4 regions of the Kribbella italica genome follow, and region 2 is predicted to be linked to each of the others. Evidence: riboswitches for the same ligand, from Rfam matches in the RefSeq annotation. Region 2 holds a riboswitch; each other region holds the start of a gene.
What was found. Region 2 has a riboswitch for cobalamin ahead of HDA39_RS28780 (CbtB domain-containing protein). Riboswitches for the same ligand answer to the same signal wherever they lie in the genome.
Positions count from the first base shown of each region.

Region 1: another riboswitch for cobalamin. It lies ahead of metE (5-methyltetrahydropteroyltriglutamate--homocysteine S-methyltransferase); the one in region 2 lies ahead of HDA39_RS28780 (CbtB domain-containing protein).
Region 3: another riboswitch for cobalamin. It lies ahead of HDA39_RS33060 (ABC transporter substrate-binding protein); the one in region 2 lies ahead of HDA39_RS28780 (CbtB domain-containing protein).
Region 4: another riboswitch for cobalamin. It lies ahead of HDA39_RS16540 (ribonucleoside-diphosphate reductase subunit alpha); the one in region 2 lies ahead of HDA39_RS28780 (CbtB domain-containing protein).

Region 1 is NZ_JACHMY010000001.1:2,333,876-2,337,728, reverse strand. Features, by position in the region: gene metE (5-methyltetrahydropteroyltriglutamate--homocysteine S-methyltransferase) at 1-1,528, opposite strand, end outside; cobalamin riboswitch at 1,647-1,862, opposite strand; partial or broken gene HDA39_RS44095 (KUP/HAK/KT family potassium transporter) at 1,950-2,756, shown strand; gene HDA39_RS44090 (KUP/HAK/KT family potassium transporter) at 2,802-3,272, shown strand; gene HDA39_RS10925 (NmrA/HSCARG family protein) at 3,386-3,853, shown strand, end outside.
Region 2 is NZ_JACHMY010000001.1:6,185,869-6,189,721, forward strand. Features, by position in the region: gene HDA39_RS28770 (histidine phosphatase family protein) at 1-329, opposite strand, end outside; gene HDA39_RS28775 (CbtA family protein) at 326-1,093, opposite strand; gene HDA39_RS28780 (CbtB domain-containing protein) at 1,158-1,355, opposite strand; cobalamin riboswitch at 1,385-1,521, opposite strand; gene HDA39_RS28785 (LysE family translocator) at 1,610-2,248, shown strand; gene HDA39_RS28790 (MFS transporter) at 2,229-3,593, opposite strand; gene HDA39_RS28795 (DUF1304 family protein) at 3,658-3,853, opposite strand, start outside.
Region 3 is NZ_JACHMY010000001.1:7,090,621-7,094,473, forward strand. Features, by position in the region: gene HDA39_RS33050 (S1 family peptidase) at 1-38, opposite strand, end outside; gene HDA39_RS33055 (hypothetical protein) at 216-1,190, shown strand; cobalamin riboswitch at 1,305-1,493, shown strand; gene HDA39_RS33060 (ABC transporter substrate-binding protein) at 1,518-2,546, shown strand; gene HDA39_RS33065 (FecCD family ABC transporter permease) at 2,543-3,598, shown strand; gene HDA39_RS33070 (FecCD family ABC transporter permease) at 3,607-3,853, shown strand, end outside.
Region 4 is NZ_JACHMY010000001.1:3,568,513-3,572,365, forward strand. Features, by position in the region: gene HDA39_RS16530 (class I SAM-dependent methyltransferase) at 1-669, opposite strand, end outside; gene HDA39_RS16535 (DinB family protein) at 991-1,572, shown strand; cobalamin riboswitch at 1,631-1,787, shown strand; gene HDA39_RS16540 (ribonucleoside-diphosphate reductase subunit alpha) at 1,919-3,853, shown strand, end outside.

The DNA of each region.
Region 1 (3,853 bases), 3.9 Mb from region 2:
GCTGCTCGGCGAAGTACTGGACCATGTCGTTGCGCTCGGGCTCACCGTGCACGAGGACGTCCAGGCCGGCCTTCTCCTGGAACGCGAGCACCTCCTGGATCTCCGTGCCGATGCGCTCGTCGTACTGCGCCGCGTCGATCCGGCCGGCGCGCAGGTCGGCGCGGGCCGTCCGCAGCTCGGTGGTCTGCGGGAACGAGCCGACGGTGGTTGTCGGGAGCAACGGCAGGCCGAGCCGCGCCTGCTGGGCGGCGCTGCGTTCGGCGTACGGCGCGGAGCGGTGGCTGTCCGCCTCGGTGACGGCGGCGACCCGCGCACGGACGTCGGGGTTGTTGGTCAGCGCGGAACCGCTCCGGGAGTCCAGGGCGGCCCGGTTCGCGTTCAGCTGCTCGGCGATCGCCTCGGCGCCCTCGGTGAAGCCGAGGGTCAGCGTGGCGATCTCGGCCGACTTCTGCCGGGCGAACGCCAGCCAGCTCGCGACCTCGGGGGCCACGCCGTCCTCGGCGGCGACGTCGTACGGGACGTGCAGCAGCGAGCAGGACGCGCTGACGTCGACCTGGCCGGCCAGCGAGCGCAGCCGGGTCAGGGTGGCCAGCGACTTGGTCAGGTCGTTGATCCAGATGTTGCGGCCGTTGACCACGCCCGCGACGAGCCGCTTGGAGCGCACCTCGGAGGACGCGACCAGGTCGTCGAGGTTGCCCTCCGCGGGACCGGTGAAGTCGATCGCGAGGCCCTCGACCGGCGACTTGGCGAGCACGGGGAGCGCCTTGCCGAGCCGGTCGAAGTACGACGCGACGAGCAGCCGCGGGCGATCGGTCAGCCCACCCAGTACGGCGTACGCACGGGCGGTCAGGTCGAGCTCGTCGGCCGAGCGGTCCTGGACCAGCGCGGGCTCGTCGAGCTGGACCCACTGAGCGCCGGCGGCGCGCAGGTCGGCGAGCACCTCGGCGTACACGGGGAGGATCTTGTCGAGCAGCGAGAGCGGCTCGAAGTGCTCGTCGACGCCCGGTGCCGGCTTGGCCAGCAGCAGGTAGGTGATCGGGCCGACGACGACCGGTCTGGCGGTCAGGCCGAGGTCGAGTGCTTCGCGAAGCTCGGCGACCTGCTTGCTGGTGTCGGCGGTGAAGGTGGTGTCCGGGCCGAGCTCGGGGACCATGTAGTGGTAGTTGGTGTCGAACCACTTGGTCATCTCGAGCGGCGCGACCTCCTGGGTGCCGCGGGCCATCGCGAAGTAGCCGTCCAGCGGATCGGCCGCCACGGCGGCCCGGTGCCGCTCGGGGATCGCACCGAGCAGGACCGACGTGTCGAGCACGTGGTCGTAGTACGAGAAGTCACCGGTCGGGACCTCGTCGATGCCGTCGGCAGCGAGCTGCTGCCAGTTGGCCTTGCGCAGGCCGGCGGCGGTCTGCCGGAGGGCGTCCGCGCTGACGGTGCCCTTCCAGTAGCCCTCGATGGCCTTCTTCAGCTCGCGGTTCTGGCCCTGGCGGGGATAGCCGTACACGGTGGACCGTGCGGCTGACTGGGTGTTCAAGCGTCTCTCCTTGGCGAGGCAGTCTCGAAGACCACGCATCTCAGGAGTCCGGAAGGCAGGCGCGACGGGTCACGCACGGCCGCCCTTCCCACGAGGAGGCGTGGTCCCGCCGTACGACGACGCACGGCGGGCAGAGGCAGGTCTTCGGACTCGCGGGCGCGCCTGTCGTCCAGACACCTACTGGCCGTCGCTTCCCAGACCGGTCCTCCGGTCCAGTGCTGATGACGGCGGTCGTTCCCACTCACCGCTGCGGGGCAGTCCCGGACTTCCACCGGGTTCCCTCTTACGACGTCCCGACTGGCGATCGGGACGAACCACTGCGCCACCACTTTCTCACAGAATTCTCACAGCACCAGGTGAGTGTGATCGGTCTGGCGGACAACCGGCGGTGGTTCAATGCGGCCGTGAAGAGGCTGACGCGATGAGCGCCGACCCTGTGGACGGCCGGGTACAGTCCCGGACCCTGCTGACCATCGGGGCGCTCGGTGTCGTGTTCGGCGACATCGGGACGAGCCCGATCTACACGATCCAGACCGTGTTCAACCCCGGCGACCCGCACCCGGTGCCGGTCTCGGCCGACAGCGTGTTCGGGATCGTGTCGCTGATCTTCTGGGCGGTCACGATCATCGTGACGATCAAGTACGTACTGCTGATCCTGCGCGCCGACAACCACGGCGAGGGCGGCATCCTCACGCTGATCACGCTGATCCGCAGCCACGGGACCAACGGCAGCCGGCGGACGAAGGTGCTGCTGGCCGGGCTCGGCATCTTCGACGCGTTCTCGGTCGCTCGTCAGGCGGTCCAGCTCGGATACCTGCCGCGGCTACGGATCCTGCACGCCTCCAGCCGGACGATCGGGCAGATCTACGTCCCGTGGATCACTGGGCGCTGATGATCTCGGTACTCACTGGTCTTCGCGTTCCAGACCTCGGCGGCGCTCGCCTTCGCCTTCGGGATGGCGGTGACCGCCACGGTCACGATCACGACCGTGCTGTTCTTCTACCTGGTCCGCCGGCAGTGGCGGAAGCCGCTGTGGGTGGTGTTCGGTGGCGGTGCCGTCTTCCTGTCCTTCGAGCTGCTCTTCCTCGGCGCGAATCTGACCAAGCTCGTGCACGGCGCCTGGCTGCCGCTGCTGATCGGCATCACGGTGTTCACCGTGCTCACCACCTGGCAGCGTGGGCGGGCACTGGTGACCGCGCGCCGCGAGCGTCAGGAAGGCTCACTGACCACGTTCGTCAACGAGCTGCACGAAGCCCAGCCGCCGCTGCGTCGGGTGCCCGGGACCGCGGTCTTCCTCAACCGCGGCAAGGACACCGTGCCGCTGGCGATGCGCGCGAACGTCGAGCACAACCACATCCTGCACGAGAACGTCATCATCCTCTCGATCGAGACCGACCCGGTGCCGTCGGTCCCCGACGAGACCCGGATCACGATCGACGACCTCGGGTTCGACGACGACCGGATCATCCACGTGACGGCCCGGTTCGGGTACGTCCAGACGCCGGACGTCGCCGCCGTACTGCGGCTGGCCGCCGAGCAGAGCTCTGAGGTGGCGTCGCTGGACCTGAGCGACACGTCGTACTTCCTGTCGACGATTGAACTGCGGCTCGGGGACCGGCCGGACATGGCCCGCTGGCGCAGCCGGCTGTTCGTGGCGACGTCCCACATCAGCGCGGACGCGGCCGAGTACTTCGGGCTGCCGCGCGACCGCGTGGTGATCATGGGCTCGCGCATCGACGTCTAGTCCTGCGGGTGGTAGTCAGTTTATATGATCATCACCATATTTGACTAGTTGGATCCGGCGACCTACGCTCCAGAAATAGTCAAGATTGGTGACGATCAAGGAGCGGGACTGCTATGACGAAGACGATCGCCGTCATCGGTGCGACCGGAGCGCAGGGCGGCGGCATGGTGCGGGCGATTCTGGCCGATCCGTCGGGCGAGTTCGGCGTCCGTGCGGTGGCCCGGAACCCGCAGAGCGCGAAGGCGCAGGAGCTCGCGGCGGCCGGCGCCGAGGTGGTCCAGGCCGACCTCGACGACGAGGAGAGTCTGCGGAAGGCCTTCGACGGCGTGTACGGCGCGTTCGTGGTGACCAACTACTTCGCTCAGCGCGACGAAGCCGATGTGGCCGCGCGATCGGCCGCCGACATGGAGCTGGAGCAGGCCGGCAACGCGGCCCGCGCGGCGCGCGACGCGGGGGTCGAGCACGTGATCTGGTCGACGCTCGCCGACACCCGGCCGCACTTCGGTGACACCGACCGCGTCCCGACGCTGGACGACGGCCGGTACAAGGTGCCGCACTTCGACGCCAAGAGCGAGGCGGAC
Region 2 (3,853 bases):
GTCTCCCCGCCGGGCGGCGCTGTATGAGGCCGCTCCAGCCACGCCGAGACCGCAGCGGTCTCCGTGGCCAGCAGCTCCTCCAGGTCGCGCCCGGTCCAGTCGCCGTACTCGCGGTCGCGCAGTGCGCCGACCACCACCGGCTGGAAGCCCATCGCCTCCGCGGTCAGGATCGCGGCCGGCTCCGGCCCGCAGTACGTCGTACCGGCGTCGACCCGCACGTCGTGGGCCGCCTCCAGGCCGGACTGGTCCGGCGCGGGCTCTCCACCGAGGACGAGCCCGCGCAGCCCAGGCGTCAGCGCATGCGCGACGAGAGTCAGCGTTGTGGTCACGCGGCGACGGTCTCCTTGGTGACCTTGGAGTGACGATCCATCAACGCAGCGTAGCCGAAGCCCAGCAAGGTCCACAGCACCGCCTGCGTGCCGAGCGAGGCGAACCGGAACTGCCACAGCAGCGTCGCCGGGAACGACCCGGGCACCTCGTTGATCGAGGGCAGGATCAGGTACGCCGCGACGATCGTCACCACGAAGGCGAGACCGCCACCGGCCGGCCGGATCCAGGGCGCGTCGCCGAAGCGCTGCGCCCAGCGGGACGCCGCGACACCGGCCCAGACCGCGAGCAGGCCGATCACGAGCGTCAGCAGGTAGGTGATCGTGCGCTTGGTGATCGTCTCCGGGTCACCGACGGCCGGTGGGTTCGGCGGGTACTTGAGGAACGGCACGAGCACGATCCCGACGAAGCCCGCGGCGGCCAGCCCGAGGGCGGCGTACGAGTCGCTGGGGGTGCGCAGGCGGCGGCGCAGCAGCGCGAAACCGACAGCGAAGATGCCGCCGAGCGCCACGCCGTACAGGCTGGTGGCCAGGAAGAGGCCGAAGCGCTGGCCGTTGCGGCTGACCAGGGGTTCTTCTTCCTCGGCGGCGGGAGCCTGGGCGGCGGGTTCCTCGCCGTGGGTGTGTGCGGCGCCGCCGGCTTCCTCGATCGCGATCGCGGCGTCGATGTGCGGTTCGCCCATCACGTACGCGAAGGTTCCGGCCAGCAGGCCGGCGAAGAGGCCGACGATCAGTCCGCGCACCAGGAGATTTCCGAATGTACGCATGACGGTCCTGTCAGAGGATCAGCCCGAGCGGGTCGGGAACGGGAGTACGGAGAACTGCAGGACGTCAGTGGCAGGGCACGCCGAGCAGGTGCCGGCCGTCGTGCATGAGTTCGTGCATGTACATCCCGGACTGGGAGATCGCGCCCTGGTCGAAGGCGACCAGGTAGGCGAGCACCAGCAGCAGGCCGACGGTGAGCAGGGCGACCGCGAGCAGACGCGGCGAGACGGCCGGTACGGCGACCGAGCGAGCAGGAGCGGGCATCTGAACCTCCAGGGGAAATGCGCGTCCCCATCGAAAGGCTGCGAGTGCCCGAGCGTCCTGACTCACGAGCAGCTGCTCGCTCACAGTGGCGCGGCCGTACCGGTCTCTCACCGGTTTCCCTCATGGCACCGCAGGTTGACCTTTGAACGGTAGCGGCCGGGTTCGTGACAGGTCAACGGACGGCGGCGCCGGTGATCTTCCCCACCTGGTGAGATCACCTCGTACGCCGAGCCGATCGCGCCTACCCTGACGGAATGCCGTCCGTTCATCATCTGGTGGCCTTCGCCGTCACCGCACTGATCGTGATCGTCGTCCCGGGGCCGAGCGTTCTGTTCATCGTCGGCCGCGCCCTGGCCGTCGGCCGTCGAGAGGCGATGCTGACGATGGTCGGCAACACGCTCGGCGCCGCGTTCCTGCTGGTCGCCGTCGCCCTCGGGCTTGGAACGCTGATCGCGGCGAGCGCGGTCGCGCTGACCGTGGTGAAGCTGGCGGGCGCGGCGTACCTGATCTACCTCGGCATCCACGCCTTCCGCACCCGCAAGTCCCTCGCCACCGCCCTGACCGGCGGAGTACGACCGGCGAACACCCGCCGCGTCCTGCGTCAGGGCTTCCTCGTCGGCGTGACCAACGCGAAGACCGCGGTCTTCTTCGCTGCCGTGCTCCCCCAGTTCATCGACCCCGCCGCCGGTCACGCCACCCTGCAGATCCTGCTGCTCGGTCTGGTCTTCATCCTGATTGCCCTGATCTCCGACAGCGTCTGGGCGGTGGCCGCGGGATCGGCCCGAGACTGGTTCGCCCGGTCCCCTCGCCGCCTGGAGCTGGTCGGCGGCACCGGCGGCTTGATGATGATCGGCCTTGGCGCGAGCATCGCCGTCAGCGGCTCAAAGGACTAGTACGCCGGGCCGCGAAGACTCCGACGAGTGCCAGCGCGGCCGGCAGGCCGAAGGCGGTCAGGAACGCGGTGGTCGGCGAGTGCGGTTCGATCGCCGCGAAGAGCGACCCGCCGATCGCCAGCACCGTTGCCGTCAGCAACGAGTCGCTGAGCTGCAGCGCCGAGCTGTTCGCGCCTTGCTGCTCGACGGTCGAGTACTCCAGGACCAGCACCGACACGGTCGGGAACACGGTCCCCATCCCGAGCCCGGTCAGCGCCCAGCCGAGGATGCCGACCACGACCGGCACCCGGTCGTCGAGCGTGGCGGCCGCGATCGCGATGCCCAGCAAGATCGAGACCATGCCCGCCTGCAGGAACACGTGGTGCTCGAACGGCTGGTTCGGCCGGCCCCGGTACCAGGACGCCGCGCTCCAGCTCAGCGCGCTGACGGTCAGCACCAGCCCCGCGAACGCCGGCGACAGCCCGCGTTCACGGGTCAGCATCAGCGGCAGGAAAACCTCGGCACCGAAGCCGGCTGCCGCGACCAGACCGCGCAGCGCGATCACCGACGGGAGTCCGGCACGGATCGTGAACGTGCCCTTCGGCAGCAGCTTCGGGGCGAACACGACCACCGCGGCCAGACCGACAGCGATCAGGATCAGCTGGACGGCCCCACGCTGCTGGCCGCCGTAGTGCAGCAGCCCGACGCCGAGCGCGGCCCCAACGGCGTACCAGGCCCGCTCGGTCCAGAGCTTGCCCGAGCCGGTGACTTCCTGCCCCTTGGAGAGCCCGGGCCGCATGATCAGTGCCGCGGGAACGGCCAGGACCGGTACGGCGAGGAACACGATCCGCCAGTTCGTGTGCTGGACGATCAGCCCGGCGATCGCCGGCCCGACCAGCGACGGCACGACCCAGGCGGTCGAGAAGGCGGCGAAGATCCGCGGCCGGAGCTCGGCCGGGTAGAGACGCCCGACCACGACGTACAGCGCGACCGTCAGCAACCCACCGCCGAAGCCCTGGATCGCCCGGCCGACGACCAGCACCTCCATGGTCGGCGCGAGCCCGGCGATGACCAGGCCGGCCAGGAACCATCCGGTGCCGTGCCAGAGCGGGCGGGTAGGGCCCTTGAGATCGGACCAGGTCCCCGAGATCACCATCGCGACCACGCCCGAGGCGAGCGGTCCGCCGAACGCCAGCGCGTACAGCGACAGCCCGTCGAGGGACTGCGCGACGGTCGGCATCGCGGTCGTCACGGCGAGCGCCTCGAACGCGACAAGCGTGATCAGCGCGACCATCCCGACGGTCAGCGCACGGTACTGCGGGGCGAGAACTCCGGGCGGGCGGGGCGCCGTGATCGTCGAGGTCATGCCCAGCACTCTCATCGTTCAAGTGCGCTTGAAGTCAACCTCTGCACTTCGGGCCCGCTGGAACTCAGAGCACCGCGGCGAGCAGCAGCGCGAGGATCGGCGGCACGGCCTGGATCGCGGCGGACCTCGCCATCCGGCGGTCCGAGCCGATCAGCACCAGCCCGGCGCCGAGCATGCACGCGCACGAGAACAGCGCGATCGCGTGCCCGCGGTCCCCACCCGCGATCAGGCCGCCGATCGCTCCCGCCGCCAGGAACAGG
Region 3 (3,853 bases), 900 kb from region 2:
AGAACTCTCCGCACCATGCCGTCCCCTCCGACGATCATCCGCACCCCTGATGTGCGGATGAGTATGTGCGGCCGCCGGACGGGCCAGAAAGAAGATTCGGCCCGTGCCGAATTCCCGGCGGCGCCCCCGTTTCCACCCTGGTGGAAAGGCATCGCGGAGGAGGACCGTCGCAGGAGGAGCGGGAGCTGCGGAGCTCCGGCTAGAGTCGGGTCACCATGCGTATCCGTCCAGTAGTTGTCTTCGTGGTGGCCGGGCTTGTCGTGGCCGGATGTGGTGGGGGTTCCGGTGAGACCGCGCCGAGTGTGCCGCCGTTGGTTTCGGTGAGTACGACGCCGACCGAGACGCCGAGCGAGAGTCCTTCGGAGTCGCCGGGGGTTCCGCCGACGGCGAAGGTGGCGGACACCTTGTGTGTGCGGATGGATCAGTCGTTGGTGCAGGCGACGTTGGCGGTGCCGGCGGTGCGGATTCAGCTGGAGGGGGTGCCGGCCGAGATCGGGATGCCGAGCTACGACATCTGTCAGTTGGGGTTGAGCACGAACCCGGACGGGCCTGCGCTGCGGCTCGGGGTGTCGGTGCTGCCGGCGACGAGGACCGAGCTGACGGCCGCGCAGAAGGCGTACGCCGCGACGAAGGGCGAGCCGGCTCGGGCGATCGCGGTCGGGCAGGGTGGGTTCGGGACGAGCAAGTTCGCGGTGTTCCTGCTGGGGACGCATCTGTACAAGGTCGAGGGCCCGGCGGCGACGCCGACCAAGTACGTCGTACTGGCGCAGGAGGCGGCGCGTCAGGCCGCCGGGCTGCCGGAGGCGGCGCCGATGATCAGCCGGCCGGAGTGCGACCGCGGGACGAACGCGGCCGCCAAGGTGATGGGCAGTGTGGCCACGGCCCGGCGCGACAGCGCGACACCCGCGGGCGACATCGTCTGCGGCTGGATCACCGCGACGAGTGTGCTGTACACCACGGCCCGCCGGGTCCCCGACGCGGAGGCGGCGATGGCCTCGGTCCGCAAGGCGCCCACGTCCCAGTCCGTGCCGCTCGGCGACGAGGGGTACGTCGACACCGCCACCGGCCGCGGCACGATCCGCGTCGGCACCGGCAAGATCGCCGACCTGGTCCCGCTCCCCGGGAACACGGTGAAGACCGACGACATGGTCACCTTCGCGCTGGCCGTGTCGCCGCTTTACACCCGCTGAGGCGCCGTACGCCGCCGGCCGCCCGCCCCCGCCCCGGGCCCGCGCCGCCTCCCGCCGCCGCCCCGCCCCACCGTCGCCCGTGGACCGTGTGCTGCGACTCGGTCGCAGGGTGGGTTACCGTGTGCCGGTCGTGGTGTTCGGGAAGCCGGTGGAGTACCGGCGCGGCCCTCGCCACTGTGATCGGGATTGTCCGCTGAGCGTTCACCAGGTGTGAGACCACTGGCCCGGAGGGGCTGGGAAGGTCAGCTCGGCGGATGCGGTCGTCCCGTCAGCCAGGAGACCGGCCACGACGCGTCCCGTCCACGAGGTGTTGGAGGAACGGTCGCCATGGCCGTCGTACCCAAGGCAGTGCTTGCTGCCGTTTTCCTGTCCCTGGTCGCCGCCTGCGGAAGTGCCGGCGCCGACGAAGGTCCGAGCGCGAGCGCGACGACCGTCAAGAACTGCGGGCTCGACGTCACCGTCGACGGCCCGCCGGAGCGGGTGTTCGCGGCGTACCAGCCGGCCATCGAGATGGTGCACGCGCTGGGCGTCTCCGACCGGCTGATCGGGACCGCGTTCCTCGACTCCGAGCCGCTGCCCGAGTACGTCGCGGCGCAGAAGGACCGCAAGTACTACAAGAACATGCCGAGCCGCGAGGAGCTGCTCAGCCTGAACCCGGACTTCGTGCTGTCCGGCTTCAACGACATCTTCAACGCCGCCGGCAGCGACGGCAGCTTCGGCAGCCGCAAGTCGCTGTCCGACCTCGGCGTACAGACCTGGATCTTCAGCCCGCTCTGCCCGACCGCGGACGGCAAGGGCGACGAGGCGATCGACCCGTCGACGGTCTCGATGGACAACGTGTACGCCGACCTGCGCGACCTGGGCCAGCTGTTCGGTGCGAGCGACAAGGCCGAGCAGGTGATCGCCGACCAGAAGACCCGGATCGCGGCGGTCGAGGCGAAGGTGGAGAGCGCGGACAAGCCGACGGTCGCGATCGTGCGGCCCGGGCTCGAGGGCGGCGGGATGACCGTGTCCGGTGGCCCGGACTTCGGCACGGTGCTGATCAAGCAGGCCGGCGGGGTGAACGCGTTCGCGGGCCTGACCTCGAAGCGGAACGTGAAGATCAGCGTCGAGGAGTTCATCAAGGCCGACCCGGACTACGTACTGATCAGCGGTTGCTGCGACGCGACGCTGACCGAGGCGCAGGGGCAGCCGGACGTCGACAAGCTGATGAAGAACCCGGCGTTCGCGAACCTGAAAGCCGTCAAGAACAAGCACGTCGTGCCGTGGCTGTTCGCGCACCACTCGGCCGGCGTCCGCGGCGCGAACTCGACCGAGCTGATCGCGAAGATCATCCATCCCGACCTGGTCAAGTGACGGCGCTGGTCGTCGACGACCGGCGCGGCGGGACAGGCTCGGGCGGCCTCCTGCACCACGGGCTGACCAAGACCGGTGGCCTGGTCGTCGCGTTCGTCGTCCTGCTGGCCGCGGTGCTGCTCTCCTTGCTGGCCGGGACCGAGTGGTTCGCCCCGCGAGACGTCTACCTCGCGGCGGCGGACTTCACCGGCTCCGACACCGATCGGGTGATCCGGTACCTGCGCCTGCCGCGGACCGCGACCGGCCTGATGGCCGGCGCCGCGCTCGGGATGGCCGGTGCGCTGATGCAGGGCGTCACGCGCAACGCGTTGGCGGATCCGGGGATTCTCGGCGTGAACGCCGGCGCCGCGGTCGCCGTCGTCGCGGCGATCGGGGTCTTCGGGGTGACGAGCCTGACCGGGTACGTGTGGTTCGCGATGGGCGGCGCACTGATCGCGACCGTCGTGGTCTACCTCGTCGGCGCTCTCGGGCGCGGCGGCGCGACGCCGGTCAAGCTGGCGCTGGCCGGTGCGGCGTTGTCGGCCATGCTCGGGTCCGTCACGTCGGCGGCGACGTTGCTCGATCTGTCGACGCTGAACGAGTTCCGCTTCTGGGTGGTCGGGTCGCTCACGCTGGCGACCGGACCGATCGTCGGCCAGGCCGTGCCGTTCGTTGCCATCGGCATCGTCCTGGCGCTGGTGCTCGGGCGATCCCTCAACCAGCTGGCGCTGGGCGAGGAGCTCGCGACCACGCTCGGCACCCGGGTCAACCTCGTCCGCGTCCTGGCCGGGCTCGCGATCATGCTGCTGGCCGGTACGGCGACCGCGATGGCCGGGCCGATCGGGTTCGTCGGTCTCGCCGTCCCGCATGTCGCACGGGCGATCGTCGGCGCGGACTACCGGTGGATCCTCCCGTACTCAATCGTTCTGGCGCCCACGTTGCTGCTGCTGGCGGATGTCGTCGGCAGGCTGGTGGTGCGTCCGGACGAGCTGCAGGTCGGCATCATCACCGCACTGGTCGGGGCTCCGCTCTTCATCGCCTTGGTACGCCGTCAAAGGCTGGCCGAACTATGAGCCGGGCTGTGCGAATCGGCCCACTGTCAGGTCGGCTCGATGTCGGCGCGGTGGTCGTGACACTGACCGGTCTGCTGGTGGCCGTTGCTGTGGGCGCCTATTCCTTGACCATCGGCGACTACGAGATTCCGCTCGCCCAAGTCCTCAGCACACTCGCCGGCAACGGCTCGCTGATCGTGACCGACGTGGTGGTGAACAACCGGCTGCCCCGGGTCCTGGTCGGACTGGGCGTCGGGTTCGCCTTCGCCGTGTCGG
Region 4 (3,853 bases), 2.6 Mb from region 2:
CACGGTCGACTCGTGCGCGATCGCCCCGCGCCCTTCCAGGTAGTCGTGCCTCAGCACCAACTCGTCCGACTCTCCCGGCAACCCGACCGGCCGCAACGAATTCAGCAACGGGTGGAACTCCACGATGTAGACGAACCCACCCGGCTTGAGCAACCTCGTGACCACCTCGGCCCACTTCGCCAAGTCAGGCAGGTAACACAGCGCGCCCTTCCCGGTGTAGACCACGTCGAACTGCCGTCCCCCGAGCGCCTCCCCCGCGTCGTACACGTTGGCCCGCACGTACTCGACCCCGACGCCGGCCTTGTCGGCAAACCGCCGCGCCTCGTCGAGCGAGCGCCCCGACAGATCCAGCCCGAACGTCTTCGCGCCCCTCCGCGCAAAGGCGATCGTCTCGGTCCCCAGGTGACACTGCAGGTGGACAAGATCCCGCCCACCGAGCTCCCCCAGGTCGTCCCACTCGTAGTCGGCGAACCAGAACTCCGCCGGCCGCTCGTAGAACGCGCTCGCCGCATGCAGTGGAGCCCGCGCGTCCCAGTCCGCCTCGTTCGCGGCCACCCGCGCCAGCTCGTCCGCCTCCAACGCCACCGGCTTCTCCTTCTGTCGCCTGATCCGGTCCTCGTCCTCCCAGTCTCTCCAGGCCCAGGTCCAGGCATCCCCACTCAGGCTCATCTCCGCTCACCCGGCGTCACGAGTTTCCCCCTCGGAAGCAGTCCCGTGAACAGTCGCCGCGCCCCCGGACCGTCCCGAGAGCGTTCCCCCAGCTCTGCTCACCCAGCGTGACTCTACTCCCGTCGGCCACGCTGAGTAATCACGTTTGGGTCTCACTCGGCACCAGCTCCCCGATCGCGCTTGCTATAGCAGTCGACCACCGGAAGCGCCAGCACCGACACGCTGCGCTGATTGACTTTCCGGCGTTCGCTCGACCACAATTCGAACACATGTTCGATGCAAGGACAAACCGCGGGGAATCGGGGAGCGTGAGGATCTGTGATGCCGGAACCGTTCGACTGGGACATTCTGGAGCGACCGTCGGCGATGGCGATGGTGCGGGGCCAGCTCGGTTTCAGCTGGATGGTGCTGGCCGGGCGACTGGCGGCACTGACCGACGACGAGTACTTCTGGCGACCGAGCGCCGAGGCGCTGACCGTCGTACGGCGCCGGCATGCCGGCCGCTTCCGGTCCCTCGGATCGGGTGAGTGGGTGGCGCAGTGGCCGGACGAGCCCGACCATCGTGGGCCGCGGACGATCGCCTGGCTGATCGCGCACCTGACCGAGACGTTCTTCGAGCGCTGGGAGTGGACCTTCGGCGAGCGGATCCAGGGCCGCACCGACATCACCCTGCACGGAAACGCCCGCGACGCGGTCGCCTGGCTGGCCCACTGGGTCGACGCCTGGCAGGACTCGATCGCCGCGCTGGACGAGGAGCAGGTGACGACGGTCGGCCTCAGTCAGGCCACCGAGCTGGACGCCGCGGAGCCGTTCGGCCATGTCGTCCTGCGGCTCAACCGGGAGCTGATCCATCACGGATCCGAGATCATGACACTCCAGGATCTGCATGCACTGGCTGCCTGAAACCACTAGATGTGCGACACGCGGCGCGTCAATGCACTACATGTCGGGGTCTACCGCTAGTGTTCTGCGTGCTGGTGGTTCTGCCCGGGTGACGCGACCAAGCGCGGCCGGGCAGAGGCAACAGGGGAATCCGGTGTGAGTCCGGAGCTGCCCCGCAACGGTGAGCGGACAGGTCGTCCGCGAGTCCGAGTACCTGCCACCGGTGCGCGTACCGCCGGTACGCGTCGGTCCGAGACCTCGTGGGTGGGTCGGTGGGCGTCAAGGCAGTCGTACTCGCCGTACTGTCTTGCGTCGCGCGCTCGTCCACAGGTCGTGGTCCCCCGGAACTCGCGTGGAGAGAGCGCCTGTGACCATCGTTTCGTCTTCGTCGCCGACCGCATCGGGCGCGCTGCCCGACGCGTCCGCGTCCCAGCTGACCGTCGTCCGCCGCGACGGCGCCAGCACCGCGTTCGACCCGACCAAGATCGCGGTCGCCGTGAGCAAGGCCTTCCTGGCCGTCGAGGGTGCCGAGGCCGGCACCAGCCACCGCGTCCGTGACCTCGTCACCGATCTGACCGCCCGAGTCGTCACGGCTCTGACCAGCCGCGGTGACTCGCGCCGGAGCGTCCAGGTCGAGGACATCCAGGACCAGGTCGAGCTGGCTCTGATGCGCGCGGGAGAGCATCAGGTCGCCCGTGCCTACGTCCTGTACCGCGAAGAACGCACCAAGGCCCGGACACCGGTTGACGCGGCCGGGGTCACCAAGGCGCCGGTCGTCACTGTCCGTGCTGCCGACGGAAGCACAGCGCCACTGGACGTCGCCCGTCTCCGCCTCGTCATCGCCGAGGCGGCCGCCGGTCTGGACGCCGTCGACCCCGAGCAGATCCTCGACGAGACCCTCGGCTCCTGCTACGACGGCATCGCCCAGCACGAGGTCGAGCTCGCCCTGGTGATGGCCGCCCGGTCGTACGTCGAGACCGAGCCGCAGTACAGCCAGGCCGCCGCGCGTCTGCTGCTCGACCAGATCCGCCGCGAGACGCTCGGCCGGGTCCACGGCGAGCCCCGGCAGGCGACCCAGGCCGACATGAGCACGGCGTACGCCGAGTACTTCCCGCGCTACATCAGCACCGGGATCGAGGCCGGGCTGCTCGACCCCGAGCTGGCCACCTTCGACCTCGGCCGGCTGGCCGCGGCGATCAGGCCCGAGCGCGACCTGGACTTCGCGTTCCTCGGCCTGCAGACCCTGTACGACCGGTACCTGCTGCACATCGACAAGATCCGCTTCGAGCTGCCGCAGGCGTTCTATCTGCGGGTCGCGATGGGCATGGCGCTCAAGGAGGACGACCGCGAGACCCGGGCGCTGGAGTTCTACGAGCTGCTCAGCTCGTTCCGCTTCATGTCGTCGACGCCGACCCTGTTCAACTCCGGTACGACGCGGCCGCAGCTGTCGTCGTGCTTCCTGACCACGGTCGACGACGACCTGTCCGGCATCTTCGCCGGCATCCGCAACAACGCCCTCCTGGCCAAGTACTCCGGCGGCCTGGGCAACGACTGGACCCCGGTCCGCGGCATCGGCGCCAAGATCCGCGGCACCAACGGCGAGTCCCAGGGCGTCGTCCCGTTCCTGAAGATCGCCAACGACACCGCCGTCGCGGTCAACCAGGGTGGCAAGCGCAAGGGCGCGGTCTGTGCGTACCTCGAGACCTGGCACATGGACATCGAGGAGTTCCTCGACCTGCGCAAGAACACCGGTGACGAGCGCCGCCGCACCCACGACATGAACACGGCGAACTGGGTGCCCGACCTGTTCCTGCAGCGGGTCGAGGCCGGCGGCGACTGGACGCTGTTCTCCCCCGACGAGGTCCCGGACCTGCACGACCTGTACGGCGCGGCCTTCGCGACGGCGTACGAGAACTACGAGGCCGCCGCGGACCGCGGCGAGATCCGGGTGTTCCGCCGGGTCAAGGCCGTCGACCTGTGGCGCCGGATGCTGACCGTGCTGTTCGAGACCGGTCATCCGTGGATCACCTTCAAGGACGCCTGCAACCTGCGGTCGCCGCAGCAGCACGACGGCGTGGTGCACTCCTCCAACCTGTGCACCGAGATCACGCTGAACACCACCGTCGACGAGACCGCCGTCTGCAACCTCGGCTCGGTCAACCTGGTCGCCCATCTGACGGAGACCGGCCTGGACGCGGAGCTCCTGCGCGACACGGTGAAGACCGCGGTCCGGATGCTCGACAACGTGATCGATGTGAACTTCTACACCACGCCGGAGTCGGAGCGCGCGAACCAGCGGCAC